3 regions of the Xanthomonas sp. F1 genome follow, and region 3 is predicted to be linked to each of the others. Evidence: riboswitches for the same ligand, from Rfam matches in the RefSeq annotation. Region 3 holds a riboswitch; each other region holds the start of a gene.

Region 1 (5,248 bases), on a different contig from region 3:
CCCGATTCGACGTCGCTGCGGTCCGCCGCCCGACGCACCCTCGGTCTGCATGGGTCCCTCCCCCCGTGCAACCCCAGGCCCGGTAGATCCCTCCCTCTACCGGGCCTTTTTTGTGGGCGGGATTTGGGAGTGGGGATTGGGGATTTGCCGATTTCGCGCGCTGCTGGCTTTCCTTGTGGGAGAGGCTTCATCCCCCCGATGCTTCGTCAGAAACCGGCAGATCTCCTTCTTCTATCGGGCTTATCCATGCGCGTGCACCGAGCGTGGAACCGGGTAGTCGGATTAGCCCGTCGCGCAGTGCCGGGACGTCTTGTGTTTGTGGGAGGGGCTTCAGCCCCGACGCCTCAGCAAAGACGCGTCGGGACTGAAGTCCCTCCCACAAAAGGCGGTAGTGCGGCGCGCGCCCCAGCGATCGATCAGCCGGGCGACATTCCCGCCCACGGTTGCAGCTCCGCGGCCAACTGCGCGGCCTGCGGTTGCGGCCGGTACGGCAACCGTCCCCAGCACGGTATCGGCAACCGCGCGCGCAGCATCGCCATGTTGTCGTCGATGCGCTCCATCGCCGGGTCGATCTCGTTGCCGATCCAGCCGATGCACTGCAGGCCGTCGGCGGCGATCGCCGCGGCGCTGAGCCGGGCGTGGTTGAGGCAGCCCAGACGCAGGCCGACCACCAGCACCACCGGCAGCCGCAGCGCGCGCGCCAGATCGGCCTGATCCAGCGTCGCCGACAGCGGCGCCGCCCAGCCGCCTACGCCTTCCACCACCACCACGTCGGCCTGCGCGCGCAGGCGCGCGAAGGCAGCCACGATCGGTGCCAGTTCGAGTTGCACACCGGCATCGGCGGCGGCCAGTTCCGGCGCCAGCGGCAGCGGCAGCGCGTACGGGTTGAGATCGTCATAGTGCGGGCGCGGTGCGCTGGCCTCCTGCAGCGCCAGTGCGTCCTCGTTGCGCCAGCCGTCGGCCTCGCGCGTGCAGCCACTGGCCACCGGCTTCATGCCCACCGCGCGCTGGCCGCGCGCGCGCAAGGCATGCAGCAGCGCGGTGCTGGCGATGGTCTTGCCGATGCCGGTATCGGTGCCGGTGACGTAGAAGGCGGGAACAGCCATGCGAAACCCTGTCGGTTGGCCGGCGGGACGCGCGGCGGCGCGCAGGATAGCCGGGCGCGCCGCGCGCGTCAGCCGCCGCGGTGCCGACGGACGCAGCGCGCTGCTAGACTCGCGCGATGTTCGCCTCGTCCTCGCTCACCGGCAGCAAGCCGGAACAGTACGCCCAGTTGCTCGACCAGGCCCGTGCCCTGGTCGCCGGGGAGCCCGACCGCATCGCCAATGCCGCCAATCTGGCGGCGCTGGTGTACCACGCGCTGCCGCGGCTGAACTGGGTCGGTTTTTACTTCCACGACGGCAAGGAACTGGTGGTGGGGCCGTTCCAGGGCCTGCCCGCCTGCGTGCGCATTCCGCTGCACAAGGGCGTCTGTGGCGCGGCCGCGAGCAGCGGCCAGACCCAGCGCATCGACGACGTGGAGGCGTTCCCCGGGCACATCGCCTGCGATGCGGCCTCGCGGTCGGAACTGGTGGTGCCGCTGCTGCGCGACGGCGCGCTGGTGGGCGTGTTCGACCTGGACAGCCCCGACCTGGCCCGCTTCGACGCCGACGACCAGCACGGCCTGGAAGCGATCGCCCAGGTCTTCGTCGACAGCCTGCAATGAGCACGACCAAGCTGCGCAACATCGGCCCAAAGAGCGCGGCCTGGCTGCGCCAGGTCGGCGTGCGCACGCAGCAGGACCTGGAGGCGGCCGGCGCGGTCGGCGCCTTCGTCAAGGTCAAGCGCGCCGGCTTCAAGCCCAGCCTCAACCTGCTGTACTCGCTGGAAGGCGCGCTCAGCGGCTGCCACTGGCAGGACCTGTCCGAGGCGCGGCGCGCGCAGTTGCTGGGCGAGCTGGAGACCGCGACGGCGGCGCTGCCGGCGCAGCGCGGCCTGCAGGTCGCCGGGCCGGTGGCGACGACGCATTTCGACCGCGACGACACGCGTGACGACGATGACGCTGGCGGCGCCTACGCGTCCGACACGCACGACACGCCGGTGGGCGACCACCACGGCGACGACGACGGCCACGGCGCGCACGCCGACTGAGCCGCGCGGGCAGCGGCGATCGCGTACAATCGCGCCGCTTCAAGGTGACCCGCCGGCTCCGGCCAGCGGGTTGAAACGGGAAGCCGGTGCGTCTTGCGACAAGGCCGGCGCTGCCCCCGCAACGGTAAGCGATCCGCGCTGACGACCTGCGCCACTGTGCCTGGGCATGGGAAGGCGTCGCAGCCGGGAGGTCCGCCTCCCCGATCGCCAGCCCGGAGACCGGCCTTGCAGTTCACTGGTTGCGATGCGGAGGGCGTCGCGGCGTGCCGCGCCGCGTCCGGCGCCGTCCGCTTGCACCTTCCGTTCGCGACTCCCTTGCCGTCACAGCGCGCAGCCGCGCGCCGGAGTTGCCACCCATGTCGTCCCGCCTGCTTTCGGTCGCGATCGCGACCGCCCTGTCCCTGCCCGCGCTGGCCCACGCCGCCGACGCCGCCACCGACCTCGACCAGGTCCTGGTCACCGCCACCCGCACCCAGATCTCGGTGGAGGACAGCGTGGTGCCGGCGCAGGTCATCGACCGCGCGGAGATCGAGCGCAGCCAGGCCACGTCGCTGGCGCAGCTGCTGCAGGGCCGCGCCGGCATCGGCGTCTCCAACCAGGGCGGTCTGGGCAAGCTGACCACGCTGAACCTGCGCGGCAGCGAATCGGACCACGTGCTGGTGCTGGTGGACGGCGTGCGCATCGGCTCGGCCAGCGCCGGCCTGGCCGCGTTCCAGGACCTGCCGCTGAGCCAGATCGAGCGCATCGAGATCGTGCGCGGCCCGCGTTCGAGCCTGTATGGCTCCGACGCGATCGGCGGCGTCATCCAGATCTTCACCCGCCGCGGCGGCCAGGGCTTCCAGCAGAACCTGAGCCTGGGCGGCGGCAGCCACGGCCTGCGCGAGGCCGGTGCCGGCTTCAGCAACCGCGGTGAGCGCGGCTGGCTGGCCGTGCAGGGCGGCTACCAGAAGACCGACGGCATCAATGCCTGCAACGGCTCGGCCACGCTGTTCGCGGGCTGCTTCGTCGACCAGCCCGACCGCGACGGCTACCGCAACGTCTCGCTGAGCGCGCGCGGCGGCTACGCGTTGACCGACACGCTGCGCATCGAAGGCCAGGCGCTGAACATCGACAGCCGCAACGAATACGACGGCGACGCGCTGTTCGCCGGCAACGAGGCCGACAACACCCAGCAGGTGTTCAGCGGCAAGCTCGACTGGACCCCGTCCGATCGCCTGCACCTGGCCGCGCAGCTCGGCCGCAACGTCGACGACGCCGACAGCTACTACCGTGCGCCGGGCGCACGCACCCGCAGCTTCGTCAGCACCTTCGACAGCCGCCGCGACACCGCCGCGCTGCAGGGCGACGTCACCCTGGCCGAAGGCCACCTGCTCAGCGTCGGCAGCGACTGGCAGCGCGAGCACGTCACCAGCACCACCGCCTTCGACGTCGACAGCCGCGACAACACCGGCGTGTTCGCCGAGTACCAGGGCCGCTTCGGCGCGCAGCAGGTGCAGGCCAGCGTGCGCAGCGACGACAACGAGCAATTCGGCGAGCACACCACTGGCAGCCTCGGCTGGGGCCTGGCACTGGCACATGGCCTCAAGCTCACCGCCAGCGTCGGCACCGGCTTCAAGGCGCCGACCTTCAACGACCTGTACTACCCGTTCGCCGGCAATCCGGAACTGAAGCCGGAGCGCTCCAAGAGCGGCAACCTCGGCATTGCGCAGTACGCCGACAGCTGGAACTGGACCTTCAACGCCTACGAGACCCGGGTCAAGGACCTGATCTCCTACGATGCGGTCAGCTTCCTGCCGGTCAACGTGGACGAGGCGCGGATCCGCGGCGCCGAACTGACCGGCTATGCACTGCTGGCCGGCTGGGAGTTGTCGGCGCAACTGAGCCACACCGATCCGCGCAACCGCAGCGACAGTGGCAATCGCGACAACTGGCTGGCGCGCCGCGCGCAGAACACCGCGCGCCTGGACGTGGACCGCGGCATCGGCCCGGTCAAGCTCGGCGTCACCGTCTTCGGCAGTGGCCACCGCTTCGACGACGCGGCCAACCGCGTGCGCCTGGCCGGCTACGGCACCGTCGACCTGCGCGCGGAATACGCGTTCACCCCAGACTGGACGCTGCAGGCAAAGGCCAGCAACGTGTTCGACCGCGACTACCAGACGGTGAACTGGTACAACCAGCCGGGTCGTGAGTACGCGCTGACCCTGCGCTACGCGCCGGCAGCGCGCTGAGTCGGTGTCCCGCGCTGCGCCGGCGGGCGTGGCGCGGGGCAACAGCGCGGAAAACACGCGCGTCTTTTTTGTAGGAGCGGCTTCAGCCGCGACGGGCTTTCCCGGGGAAGCCCGTCGCGGCTGAAGCCGCTCCTACGAAAGGCGGCGGTATGTGCGAACACGCCGGATGTAGATGCGTGCATTTTCAAGCGCGCGCATGCGCGATGCATCGCGCAGTTGGTCGCCCGCGATACGGGCCGCTGGCTGCCGAACGCAAACACCCGCCCTCGTACTCATGCATCGCGACGCAAACCTGACAGTTCGGCGCGCGCTACGCGCCCGGACCCTCACCCCAACCCCTCTCCCGGGGGGAGAGGGGCGTACTGCGTCATCGACTGCAGGAGCGGCGTCAGCCGCGATGGGCGTTCCCGGGAAAGCCCGTCGCGGCTAAGCCGCTCCTACGACACAGCTGGATCTTCGCGCTGCGCCGGGGCGCTGCGCAGCCATCGTGTCAGCGCAGTCGCAGCAGCTCGCGCAAATCATCCATCAGCAACACCACGTCGGCCGTTGCCAGATCCAGATCGCGCGGATAGCCGTAGCGCACCAGCGCCACCGGCATGCCGGCGGCGTGGCCGGCCTGGAGGTCGGTTCCCGAATCGCCAACCATCAAACAGCGCGCCGGCGGTTGCGCGAACTGCTGCGCCAGGTGCAGCAGCGGCGCCGGGCTGGGCTTGCGCTCGGGCAGGCTGTCGCCGCCCAGCACGGCAGAAAACAGATCGGCCACACCCAGATGGCGCAGCAGCGGTGGCACCATCGCCGACGGCTTGTTGGTGCACAGTGCCAGCGTCACCCCAGCCGCATGCAACTGCGTCAGCGCCTCGGCCGCGCCGGGATACAGCCGCGGACTGCGC
Region 2 (5,248 bases), on a different contig from region 3:
CAGTTGCCGCGCCGCCGCTACCATCGCCTGCAGCGCATTGCGGGTTTCCGCCCAGCCGCGAGTCTTCAGCCCGCAATCCGGGTTGACCCACAATTGCTGCGGATCCAGCACCGCACGCGCCTTCTCCAGCAACGCCACCATCTCCTGCGTGCTCGGCACGCGCGGCGAGTGGATGTCGTATACGCCCGGCCCGATCGCGTTCGGGTAACGGAAGCGCACGAAGGCATCGAGCAGTTCCATGCGCGAGCGCGAGGTCTCGATCGAGATCACGTCCGCGTCCATCGCCGCCACCGCCTCGATGATGTCGTTGAACTCCGAGTAGCACATGTGGGTGTGGATCTGCGTGGCATCGCGCACGCCGGCCGCGGCGATGCGGAAGCTCTGCACCGCCCAGTCCAGGTACGCCTGCCAGTCGGCGCGGCGCAGCGGCAGGCCTTCGCGGATCGCCGGCTCGTCGATCTGGATCACGCCGATGCCGGCCGCCTCCAGGTCGCGCACCTCGTCGCGCAGCGCCAGCGCGATCTGCCGGCAGGTCTGCGCGCGCTCCTGGTCGTCGCGCACGAACGACCACTGCAGCACCGTCACCGGCCCGGTCAGCATGCCCTTCATCGGCCGCTCGGTCAGCGACTGCGCGTACTGGGTCCAGCGCAGCGTCATCGGCGCCGGGCGCCGCACGTCGCCGTAGATGATCGGCGGCTTCACGCAACGCGAGCCGTAGCTCTGCACCCAGCCGTGCCGGGTGAAGGCGAAGCCGTCGAGTTGCTCGCCGAAGTACTCGACCATGTCGTTGCGCTCGAACTCGCCGTGCACCAGCACGTCCAGGCCCAGTTGCTCCTGCGCGCGCACGCAGCGCTCGGTTTCGGCCGCCAGGAACGCGTCGTACGCGGCATCGTCGAGCTTGCCGGCCTTGTGCTGCGCACGCGCCTGCCGCACCTGTTCGGTCTGCGGGAACGAGCCGATCGTGGTGGTCGGATACAGCGGCAGCCGCAGCGCCGCCTGCTGCGCCTGGTGGCGCTGCGCGTACGGCGACTGCCGGCGGCCGGCGTCGTCGGTCAGCGCGTCGACCCGCCGCGCCACCTCGGCGCGGTGCACGCGCGCCGAGGCGCGGCGGCTGGCCAGCGCATCGCGCGCTTCGGCCAGTGCGACCTGCGCCTGCGGCTGGTCGTCCAGCGCGTCGGCCAGGGTGCGCAGTTCCTGCAGCTTCTGCCTGGCGAAGGCCAGCCAGCCGACCAGTTCGCGGTCCAGCTTGGTCTCCTGCTGCAGATCCACCGGCACGTGCAGCAGCGAGCACGACGGTGCCAGCCACAGCCGCTCGCGGCCGACATGGCCGGCGGCGTAGCGGGCCAGGGTCAGCGCGTTGTCCAGCGGCGTGCGCCACACATTGCGGCCGTTGACCAGGCCGGCCGAGAGCACGCGCCCGGCCGGCAGCGCCTGCAGCACCGCGTCCAGTTGCGCCACGCCGCGCACCAGGTCCACGTGCACGCCGTCCACCGGCAGCGCCATCGCCAGTTCCAGGTTGTCGCCCAGCTCACCGAAGTAGCTGGTCAGCAGCAGCTTCGGCCGTGGCGCCTGCGCCAGGACGTCATAGGCGCGGCGATAGGCGGCGCGTGCGGCGTCGTCCAGGTCCAGCACCAGCGCCGGTTCGTCGAGCTGCACCCAGCCGGCGCCGGCGGCATGCAGGCGCTGCAGCAGTTCGGCGTACACCGGCAGCAGGCTCTCCAGCAGTGCCCAGCGGTCGCTGCCGTCCACGGTCTTGGACAGCGCCAGGAACGTCACCGGCCCGATCAGCACCGGCCGGGTCTGGATGCCTTGCGCCTTGGCTTCCAGGAACTCCACCACCGGCTTGTCGCCGCGCAGGCGGAAGTGCTGGCGCCGCGCCAGCTCCGGCACCAGGTAGTGGTAGTTGGTGTCGAACCACTTGGTCATTTCCAGCGCGTGCAGGTCCAGGCCGTGTTCCTGCGTGCCGCGTGCCATCGCGAAGTAGCCGGCCAACGGATCGGCATCGGCCAGCGCGCGGTAGCGCTGCGGGATCGCATCGAACAGGAACGCGGTGTCGAGCATCGCGTCGTACAGGCTGAAGTCGTTGCTGGGCGGCACGTCCACCCCGGCCTCGCGTTGCAGTTGCCAGTGGCGCAGGCGCAGGTCGCGTGCGGTGTCCTGCAGTTGCGCGCCGTCGATGTCGCGGCGCCAGTAGCGTTCCAGCGCCTGCTTGAGCTCGCGCCGCGCACCGATGCGCGGGAAGCCCAGGTTGGTCACGATCGTCATGTTGCGTTTCCTCATTGCGTTCAAGGGCATTGAGGAACGAAGGAACCGCGCGCCGCGCGTCCCGTTCGCACGGACCGCCCGCCACGCCAGCGACCTTCGCCCCCGCGGGCGAACCGGTACCGCGCGGGCAGGCGGACGGCGCGGCGCGGCGCACGGCCGGGTCGCGGTCCGGCCGCCTCCCCGCGGAGGCGCCAGGTCGAATCGGAGGACGCACGGTCCTCCGGCCGGGGCCGGTATTCGGGCTGATGGACACGCGCACCGTGCCGGCTGCGCACCTACTGTCCGTCGCTTCCCAGGCCGGCATGCGCCGGCCCAGTGCCATTGACGGAGGTCGTTTCCATTCACCGCTGCGGGGCAGCTCCGGAATGGGCAGGCGCTTGCGGCGCCGGCCGTCACCGGATTCCCGTTTAAATTCATCCCTTCATCCGAATGAAGCGATGAATACCTTCGGCGAGCGCACGATAGGCCGGATGCGGCGGGCGGTCAAGGGCGTTGCACACTCGCCGCGTGGTGGCGAGCGCCGGCCGGGGCATGCGGCGAGGGGGCGCAGCGTTTCCTGCCGTCTCGCCGTGGGGAGGTGCGTGGCTGCGCAGGTGCGTGCGGTCCGTCGCGGCGACTGCGTCGCTGCTTGCTGGCCATGTTTCCCCGATAGACTCTGGCGCGTTCTCCGACGCAGACATGGCACGGCGTGCCGATGCGCTGCGTTGCCCCCGCCATTGCTTCGCCAAGGTCAGCCTGGATGTCCAGAATCCCGCCGTTCCGTTCGTCGTTGCGCGCCTCGCTGCTCGGGCTCGCACTTGCTGCAGGTGCCGTGTCTGCCGATCCGGTCGGCCCGCCGGGTCCGGGTGCGTCCACCTCCGCGACGGTGCCCTTTTCCACCGCGACGATCGGCGAAGCCACACGCCCGATCATCGAGGTGCAGTTGAACGGTCACCCCAGCAAGATGATGGTGCACGCGAACGCGTCGCTGTATGTGCAGGTGATCCATCGCATCGCCAGCCAGGTCGGCGTCAGCGACCTGCGTCATCAGGGCGCGTTCGGCATCGAGTCGCCCGGCAAGGTCAGCACGCTCGGACGCGACGAGGGCGTTCTGGATCGGCTTACGATCGGCGGCGCCACCGTGACGAACGTGCCGGTGTCGGTCTTCGAGACGCCGGAACCCGACGCCGACGTGGGCATGCTCGGCATCGGCTGGCTCCGCGCGAACCGCGTGGTCCTGGACTATCCCGGCAAGCGCATCCTGGTCAGCCCGGATGCGACGCAGACCTCCAACTTGCGCACGCGCTTGCTTGGTGTCGGCTATGTGGCGCTGCCCATGCAGTTCGACGAGAAGGCGAACCGCTACGTCGTCAGAGCGACGCATGGGCGGGTAGAGCGCGCGATGGTCGTCAGCACGGTCGGCAATGTCGTCGTCGACGAGGCGTTCGCGCACCAGGCCGGCGTGAAAAAGGGCGCGGTCGCCGGGGAGATGTACGGTCCGAAAGGTGCACAGCTCCACCGCTATCGCACCAAGCAGCCGGTCGTCGTGGGGATCGGCACGTGGTCGTCCAAACCGGTGAGCGATGCCGCCATCGAGGATGTCTACGCCTATGCGAGCCAGCCACGTCCGGACGGCGAGGCCAACGGCGGAATGCTGGGCGCGGATTTCCTGACCAACGCCGGTGCGGTGATCGACTTCGGCGGCAAGACGCTCTATCTGCGCAGGTAGCCGGCGCGACCCAAGAACGGCCATCGTGCGGCCGCCTTTTCGCGGAGGCGCCAGGTCGCACAGGAGAGCGCACGATTCCCGGCCGGGGCCGGCTTCGCGCTTGATGGGCCGGCGCACTGTCTGCGCGCCCCGTCGCTTTCCGGTCCGACGTGCGCCCGGCCCAGTGCCACCGATGGAAGCTGTGACGTGGCCGCGGTACTGGCCAGCCTCGGCGGGCCGCCGCCGGCCAGCGTGCTGGTGATCTTCGCCCATGCCCGGGCGTCCCCGCCAACAACGTCGTCAAATCCCCAACCTGATCTTGCTGCAGTTCGGCATCAACACCCTGGGTCAGATCGGCTGAGGCACGCCGATCCGCGCACGTGGACGCTGATCCCTGGCGGCGGCGTGCTCCCGCGCTGTTGCCGTGGCACGCGCCGCCAATGCGGCGAGTACGAGCGTCAGAGTGCACACACCAACGGTAATGACCGTGCGCACAACGTCAGCGCTACGCTACGTCTTTCCCGGCTGACGTGTGAGCAGCTCCGTTGTCCGCGTGCGCCGCATCGAACGCTTGGCGACACGTATGGAAGTCTTCGGCCCGCTCGACGACCCAGGTCCACATGGGAATCATCAGGATGAGCAGGTCCTTGCCCAGGGGCGTGATGGTGTACTCCACGCGGGGCGGGACCTCTCCGAAATCGTGCCTGCTGATCAATCCGTCCCGCTCCAGGTGACGAAGGGTTCGCGTCAGCATGCGCTGCGTGATTCCCCGCATTCGGCGCGCCACATCGGCATGACGCAGCGTTCCGTAAACGCCAAGCGCGTGAATGATGCCGAGCGACCAGCGATTGCCCGCATGCGACAGCACCTCGCGCCGCAAGCCGTCGTCGTCTGCGCTCATGCCATCGCATATCGACTGCGAATGTTGCAGCAGTGCCTCGGAACTCATGACTGGAGCGATCGGTATCATGCGTGTGCCTTCTTATGCGCTGTCTGCACGGGAGGCAGAATCGGCGCCATCGTACACACACGTGGTCATCCGATGTCCTCCCAACAGCACAGTGCACCCTCCAGGTCCATTCTTGTCCTTGGCGCCGGCGAGCTTGGCTTGCCGGTCATTCGCAACCTCGCCCAACTCGCCGGACAGCACCTCGGAACACGCGTCAGCGTCATGCTGCGCCAAGCGTCCATCGACGCCCAACGACCCGAAAAACGCGCGGTGGTGGAAGAAATCCGCGCGCTTGGCGTCGAGACCATCGCCGGCGATCTGGTCGCTGCCTCCGTGGACGAACTGGC
Region 3 (5,248 bases):
TCTGCCAGTCGCTGCCCTTGAACACCTTGTACGCGCCCTTCTCCTTGGCCAGCGCCAGGCTCGCCTGGATGGTCAGGTAGTTGATGCGCTCGTACAGCGTGTCGCTGTACTCCTCGGCCGCCGGCGAATTCCAGTCGATGCCCTTCTGCGCCAGCAGGTGGTGCCAGCCGAAGGTGCCCAGGCCGATCGCCCGGTACTTCTGGTTGGTGATGGTGGCCTGCGGCACCGGCAGCTCGTTGAGGTCGATGACGTTGTCGAGCATGCGCACCTGCACGCGGATCAGCCGCTCCAGGATGTCCGGCGACAGCAGGTCCGGCTGCGCGGTGACCGCGCGGCCCAGGTTCACCGAGGACAGGTTGCACACGACGAAGTCGCCGGCCTGCTTGGTGGTGACGATCTGGTCGCCGCTGATCATCTCCTGGATGACCCGCGTCGGGCTCATGTTCTGCAGGATCTCGGTGCACAGGTTGCTGGAATACACCATGCCCTGGTGCTTGTTCGGGTTCATGCGATTGACTTCGTCGCGATAGAACATGAACGGGTTGCCGGTCTCCAGCTGGCTGACCATGATCCGCTTGAACATGTCGATGGCCTTGACCACCTTGCGGCCGATGCGCTCGTCGGCCACCACTTCCTCGTAGCGGGCGCGGAAGCTGCCTTCGCCGCGCTTCTCGTCGAAGAAGTCCTGCAGATACCAGCCCTTGACCTCCTTCACCTCGTGCGGGTCGAACAGGTACCACTCGCCGCGGCGCTCCACCGCTTCCATGAAGATGTCCGGCACGCACACCGCGGTGAACACGTCGTGCGCGCGCAGGCGCTGGTCGCCGTTGTTCAGGCGCAGGTCCAGGAACGCCTCGATGTCGCGGTGCCAGATGTCCAGGTACACGGCGATGGCGCCCTTGCGCTGGCCGAGCTGGTCCACCGACACGGCGGTGTTGTTGAGTTGCTTGATCCACGGCACCACGCCGCCGCTGGAGTTCTTGACCCCACGGATCGCCGAGCCGGACGAACGCACGTAGCCCAGGTAGGCGCCGACGCCGCCGCCGTGCTTGGACACGCGCGCCACGTCGGTGTTGGAGTCGTAGATGCCCTGCAGGCTGTCGTCGACAGTGTCGATGAAGCAGCTCGACAGCTGCCCGCCGATCTTGCCGGCGTTGGCCAGGGTCGGCGTGGCCACGGTCATGTACAGGTTGGACAGCGCCCAGTAGGCCTCGCCGACCAGCTGCATGCGGCGCTCGCGCGGCTTCTCGTCCTGCATCAGGTACAGGGCGATGGTCAGCCAGCGCTCCTGCGGCAGTTCGTAGACCTTGCGCGAGTTGTCGGTGGCCAGGTAGCGCGTGGCCAGCAGGTACAGGCCGTTGTAGGCGAACAGCTTGTCGCGCTCCGGATCGATCATGCGGCCGGCTTCGGCCAGTTCGTCCTTGGAGTAGTTCTTGAGGATGTCGATCGAGTACACGCCGCGGTCGGCCAGGCTTTCCTGCAGGCCGACGTAGGAGCCGTACTTCTCGCCGGCATCGTAGAAACGATTCTTGCTGGCGCGCTTGTACAGGCGGTCCAGGTACAGGCGCGCAGCGAAGTACTCCCACTCCGGCGTGGCGATGTCCACGCGCGACTCGGCCTCGCGGATCAGGTAGTCGACCATGTCGTCGGCCGACAGGCTTTCCTTCTTCTCGATGAAGGCGAAGGCCTTGCGCTCGTAGTCGCTCACGTCCAGCTGCGGGAACTCGGCGTGGATCCGGTCCAGGGTGCGCTGCAGGCGCGAGCGGTCGAAGGCCATGCGGCGGTTGCCGCCGTCCTTGACGATCCAGGTCACGGCGCGCTGGTCGTTGCTCGGCTCGCTGCTGGCCGGCTCCGGCTGGGCGGTGGCGGTAGCGGCAGCAGTCGAGGGGTCGACGGCGGCGTCGACGGACGCGGTGGCCGGCAGGCTGTGGGTCTGGCTCATGAAGGTCTCCAAGCGTGGTGCACGCGGCCGCCCGACCCTCGCAGGCAGCGGTCCGACCGGGTTCGCAGGTGGGCAGGCGGTGTCGCGAAGACTGCAAACGGCGCAGGCACCAGGCCTGCGGGCGGTCAACGCTGCACCGACCCTCTCCCCCCGGAGAGCGCGCGGTCGGCGCCGCGCGGTGTGCTTCGCGCGGCTGTCGGCAGGTCTTCGGGCTGATGGGCAACGGCCGTGGCCGGTTCCTAGCCCGTCGCTTCCCAAGGCGGGCGCCTCAGTGCGGATGACGGGTTCGTTCCCAATTACCGCTGCGGGGCAGCGCCGGAGTTGGCGTTGGCACGCCGCACCGGCTTCCCTTTTGATCCCGCGGCTTGTGGCCGCCGGAACCGACCACCCCAAGATAGTGTGGTCGCTCGACGACGTCAACGCTAAATATGGGTCAAATTACGAAAACCTAAGCCTGCCAACGGTTTGCCGTCGGCCGCCGGTTTCGGCCCCGCCGCGGAGAACGTCCGCGGCCGTAACGGGGCCGTGAAGCCGGTCCTCGGAGAGCGGCGAGATGCCATCGAAACGGCCCGCCGGCCCCCGGGCGCGCGCCCTCCCGGCCATCCGCCCCGCCGGCCGGCTCAGTCGCCTTTCTTGTGCTTGCGCGGCTTGAGGGACTTCGTGTTTCCCGGAATGTCCTTGTTGTCTCGCTGACGCCGATCCGGCTTGCCGGTGCTCTTTGCGATGCGCTTGGGGCCAGGTTTGATGCCCATCATCACACTCCTTGGGTGGCCGACCGAAGCAATCGAAGGCAATCTCCAACGTGCAGCGGCCTCATCGGGCCACCAGGCACTGCTGCAACAGCAATGGCAGGGCCACCGCCGCGCTGTCGCGCCAGTGCAGATCGGCGCGCGCCGACAGCGCGCTGGGTTCGGGGTTGATCTCGACCACGCAGGCGCCGCGCTCCTTGGCCTGCAGCGGCAGGCTGGCGGCCGGATAGACCAGGCCGGAACTGCCGATCACCAGCACCAGGTCGGCGGCGTCGGCCGCCGTCTGCGCACGCGTCCACTCCATCGCCGGCAGCGCCTCGCCGAACCACACCACGCCCGGGCGTACCGTGCCGCCACAGGCCGCGCACACCGGCGGCGCCAGGCGCTGGCTGGGCGTGTGCACGTCCACCGGCGGCAGCAGCCCGCGCCAGGGTTGGCCGCAGTCGCTGCAGCGCAGCGCCGACAGGCGGCCGTGCACGTGCGCGGCGACCTCGCTGTCGGCGCGCTGGTGCAGGTCGTCCACGTTCTGGGTCACCAGCGTGGTGTGGCGGACCTCGGCCAGGTGCGCCAGCGCGCGATGCCCGGCGTGCGGCTGCGCCAGCGCCACGATCGCCATGCGCCAGCGATACCAGCCCCAGACCAGTGCAGGGTCGGCGCGCCAGGCGTCCTCGGTGGCCAGTTGCTCGGGATCGAAGCGCGACCACAGGCTGTCGTCCTGGCCGCGGAAGGTCGGCACCCCGCTCTCGGCGGACATGCCGGCGCCGGTCAGCACCAGCACACGGCGCGCGCCCTGAATGAAGGCGGCGACGGTCTCGGCGTTGTAGGCGGAACTGAGCATGGCGCGCTCGACTTGATGAAGCGCACACTATTGCATTGACGCAAGGCGGTCTCAATGTGCATGGCAGCACGCGCGGCCGCCCGCTCCCGCAACGCGAACGGGCGGCCAGTGGCCGCCCGTTGCGTGTCGCCAAGGTCCGGCGCAGGCGCCGGCCCAAACCTTCCGCTGACTCAGTCGAGCACGACCAGCTTGACGTCGATGTTGCCGCGCGTGGCGTTGGAGTACGGGCACACCTGGTGCGCCTTCTCCACCAGCGATTCCAGCGTCGCCCGCTCCAGGCCCGGCACGGCGATGCGCAGCTCCACGGCGATGCCGAAGCCGCCCGGGATCTGGCCGATGCCGACATGGCCCTCGATGCTCGGCTCGGCCGGCAGCTTCACTTTCTCCTGCCCGGCGACGAACTTCAGCGCACCGATGAAGCAGGCCGAATAGCCAGCCGCGAACAGCTGCTCCGGGTTGGTGCCGTCGCCGCCGGCGCCGCCCAGCTCGCGCGGGGTCGACAGCTTGACGTCCAACGCCTTGTCCGGAGTGGCGGCGCGGCCGTCGCGGCCCCCGGTGGCGGTGGCAGTGGCGGTGTAGACGATGGTGGTCGGTGAAGCCATGGTGGTTCTCCTTGGAGGGCGGCGCCGCGGCGCCATGGGTTAGAGGGGATGGGGTGATCGGGGGCGGGAACCGCTCAGGCCGCGGCCTGCAGCTTGCCGCGGACTTCTTCCAGATCCTGCTTGAGCCGGGTCAGTTGCTGCAGGTCGCAGGCGACCGCGCACAGCACGCCTTCCGGCACCGCCTGCGCACGGGCGCGCAGGGCCTGGCCTTCGGCGGTCAGCGCGATCAGCACGCGGCGCTCGTCGGCGGCGGCGCGGCGGCGGGTCAGCAGGCCGACCGCCTCCAGGCGCTTGAGCAGCGGGGTCAGCGTGGCCGAATCCAGGAACAGCTTCTCGCCGATGTCCGAGACGCTGCAGCCGTCCTGTTCCCACAGCACCAGCATCACCAAGTACTGCGGATAGGTCAGGCCGAGCTCGCCCAGCAGCCCGCGGTAGAGCTTGTGCATCGCCAGGTTGGCCGAATACAGCGCGAAGCACAGCTGGGTGTCCAGCTTCAGCAGCGCGGTGGCGTCGGGGGGAGAGGTGCGGTCCATGGGGGAGATATTACATAGCGCGCTACTCAATCGCAAGCGATATTTTTCAGCGCTAACTTCCGGCTGAAGCGGTCGGCGGCCTGCCACTGCGCCCGCCGCTGGCGCAGGATTACGCTGCCGTGCAGCCCGAGGAGTTTCCGCATGCGCGCATCGTTCCTGCTGCTGGCCGTGCTTGGCGGTGCGCCCGCCGCCGTCGTGCCGAACACCCTGCCCGCCGGCCCGGTGCTGGTCGACGCGCTGGCCCGCGAAACCCGTCGCCAGTGCCCCGGCTTGCCGACCGACCGGCTCACCCCGGCCGACCTGCTCGATGCCGAGGAGACCTTTCGGGACGGGATGTCGGTGGCGCAGCGCCAGGCGATGGACCGGTAGTTGCCGCAGGACGGCGCGTTCGGTCCGGCCCGCTGCGCGCACCGCGAAGGCGGCGCCAGTTGCCTGGCGGCCGCCTATCTGGAAGAGATTGCGGGCGCGGGCCTGATGCCGCGCTTCGTCGCCGGGCTGTGCGCGGCCGGCGCAGTGCGCTGAGCGCGCGCCGTCGGTCCCGCGCTCAGACCCGGTGTGCGGCCGACAGGTACTCGGCGCTCTGC

The links. A riboswitch is a leader RNA that binds a small molecule or an ion and turns the genes downstream of it on or off. The one in region 3 is predicted to bind cobalamin.
Region 1: it holds a riboswitch for cobalamin, as region 3 does, so the genes downstream of both, btuB (TonB-dependent vitamin B12 receptor) here and GGR71_RS19530 (ribonucleoside-diphosphate reductase subunit alpha) in region 3, are expected to answer to the same signal.
Region 2: it holds a riboswitch for cobalamin, as region 3 does, so the genes downstream of both, metE (5-methyltetrahydropteroyltriglutamate--homocysteine S-methyltransferase) here and GGR71_RS19530 (ribonucleoside-diphosphate reductase subunit alpha) in region 3, are expected to answer to the same signal.

The regions. Positions count from the first base shown of each region.
Region 1 covers NZ_JACHOK010000003.1:87,118-92,365, reverse strand. The annotation lists gene bioD (dethiobiotin synthase) at 417-1,106, opposite strand; gene GGR71_RS09330 (GAF domain-containing protein) at 1,223-1,705, shown strand; gene GGR71_RS09325 (TfoX/Sxy family protein) at 1,702-2,130, shown strand; cobalamin riboswitch at 2,156-2,372, shown strand; gene btuB (TonB-dependent vitamin B12 receptor) at 2,487-4,358, shown strand; gene gph (phosphoglycolate phosphatase) at 4,849-5,248, opposite strand, start outside.
Region 2 covers NZ_JACHOK010000010.1:20,810-26,057, forward strand. The annotation lists gene metE (5-methyltetrahydropteroyltriglutamate--homocysteine S-methyltransferase) at 1-2,265, opposite strand, end outside; cobalamin riboswitch at 2,477-2,730, opposite strand; gene GGR71_RS17775 (pepsin/retropepsin-like aspartic protease family protein) at 3,005-3,973, shown strand; gene GGR71_RS17780 (winged helix-turn-helix transcriptional regulator) at 4,458-4,901, opposite strand; gene GGR71_RS17785 (aromatic alcohol reductase) at 4,995-5,248, shown strand, end outside.
Region 3 covers NZ_JACHOK010000013.1:6,943-12,190, forward strand. The annotation lists gene GGR71_RS19530 (ribonucleoside-diphosphate reductase subunit alpha) at 1-1,942, opposite strand, end outside; cobalamin riboswitch at 2,124-2,342, opposite strand; gene GGR71_RS21225 (hypothetical protein) at 2,563-2,694, opposite strand; gene GGR71_RS19535 (SIR2 family NAD-dependent protein deacylase) at 2,756-3,529, opposite strand; gene GGR71_RS19540 (organic hydroperoxide resistance protein) at 3,700-4,131, opposite strand; gene GGR71_RS19545 (MarR family winged helix-turn-helix transcriptional regulator) at 4,206-4,664, opposite strand; gene GGR71_RS21230 (hypothetical protein) at 4,806-5,033, shown strand; gene GGR71_RS21235 (hypothetical protein) at 5,034-5,186, shown strand; gene zapE (cell division protein ZapE) at 5,209-5,248, opposite strand, start outside.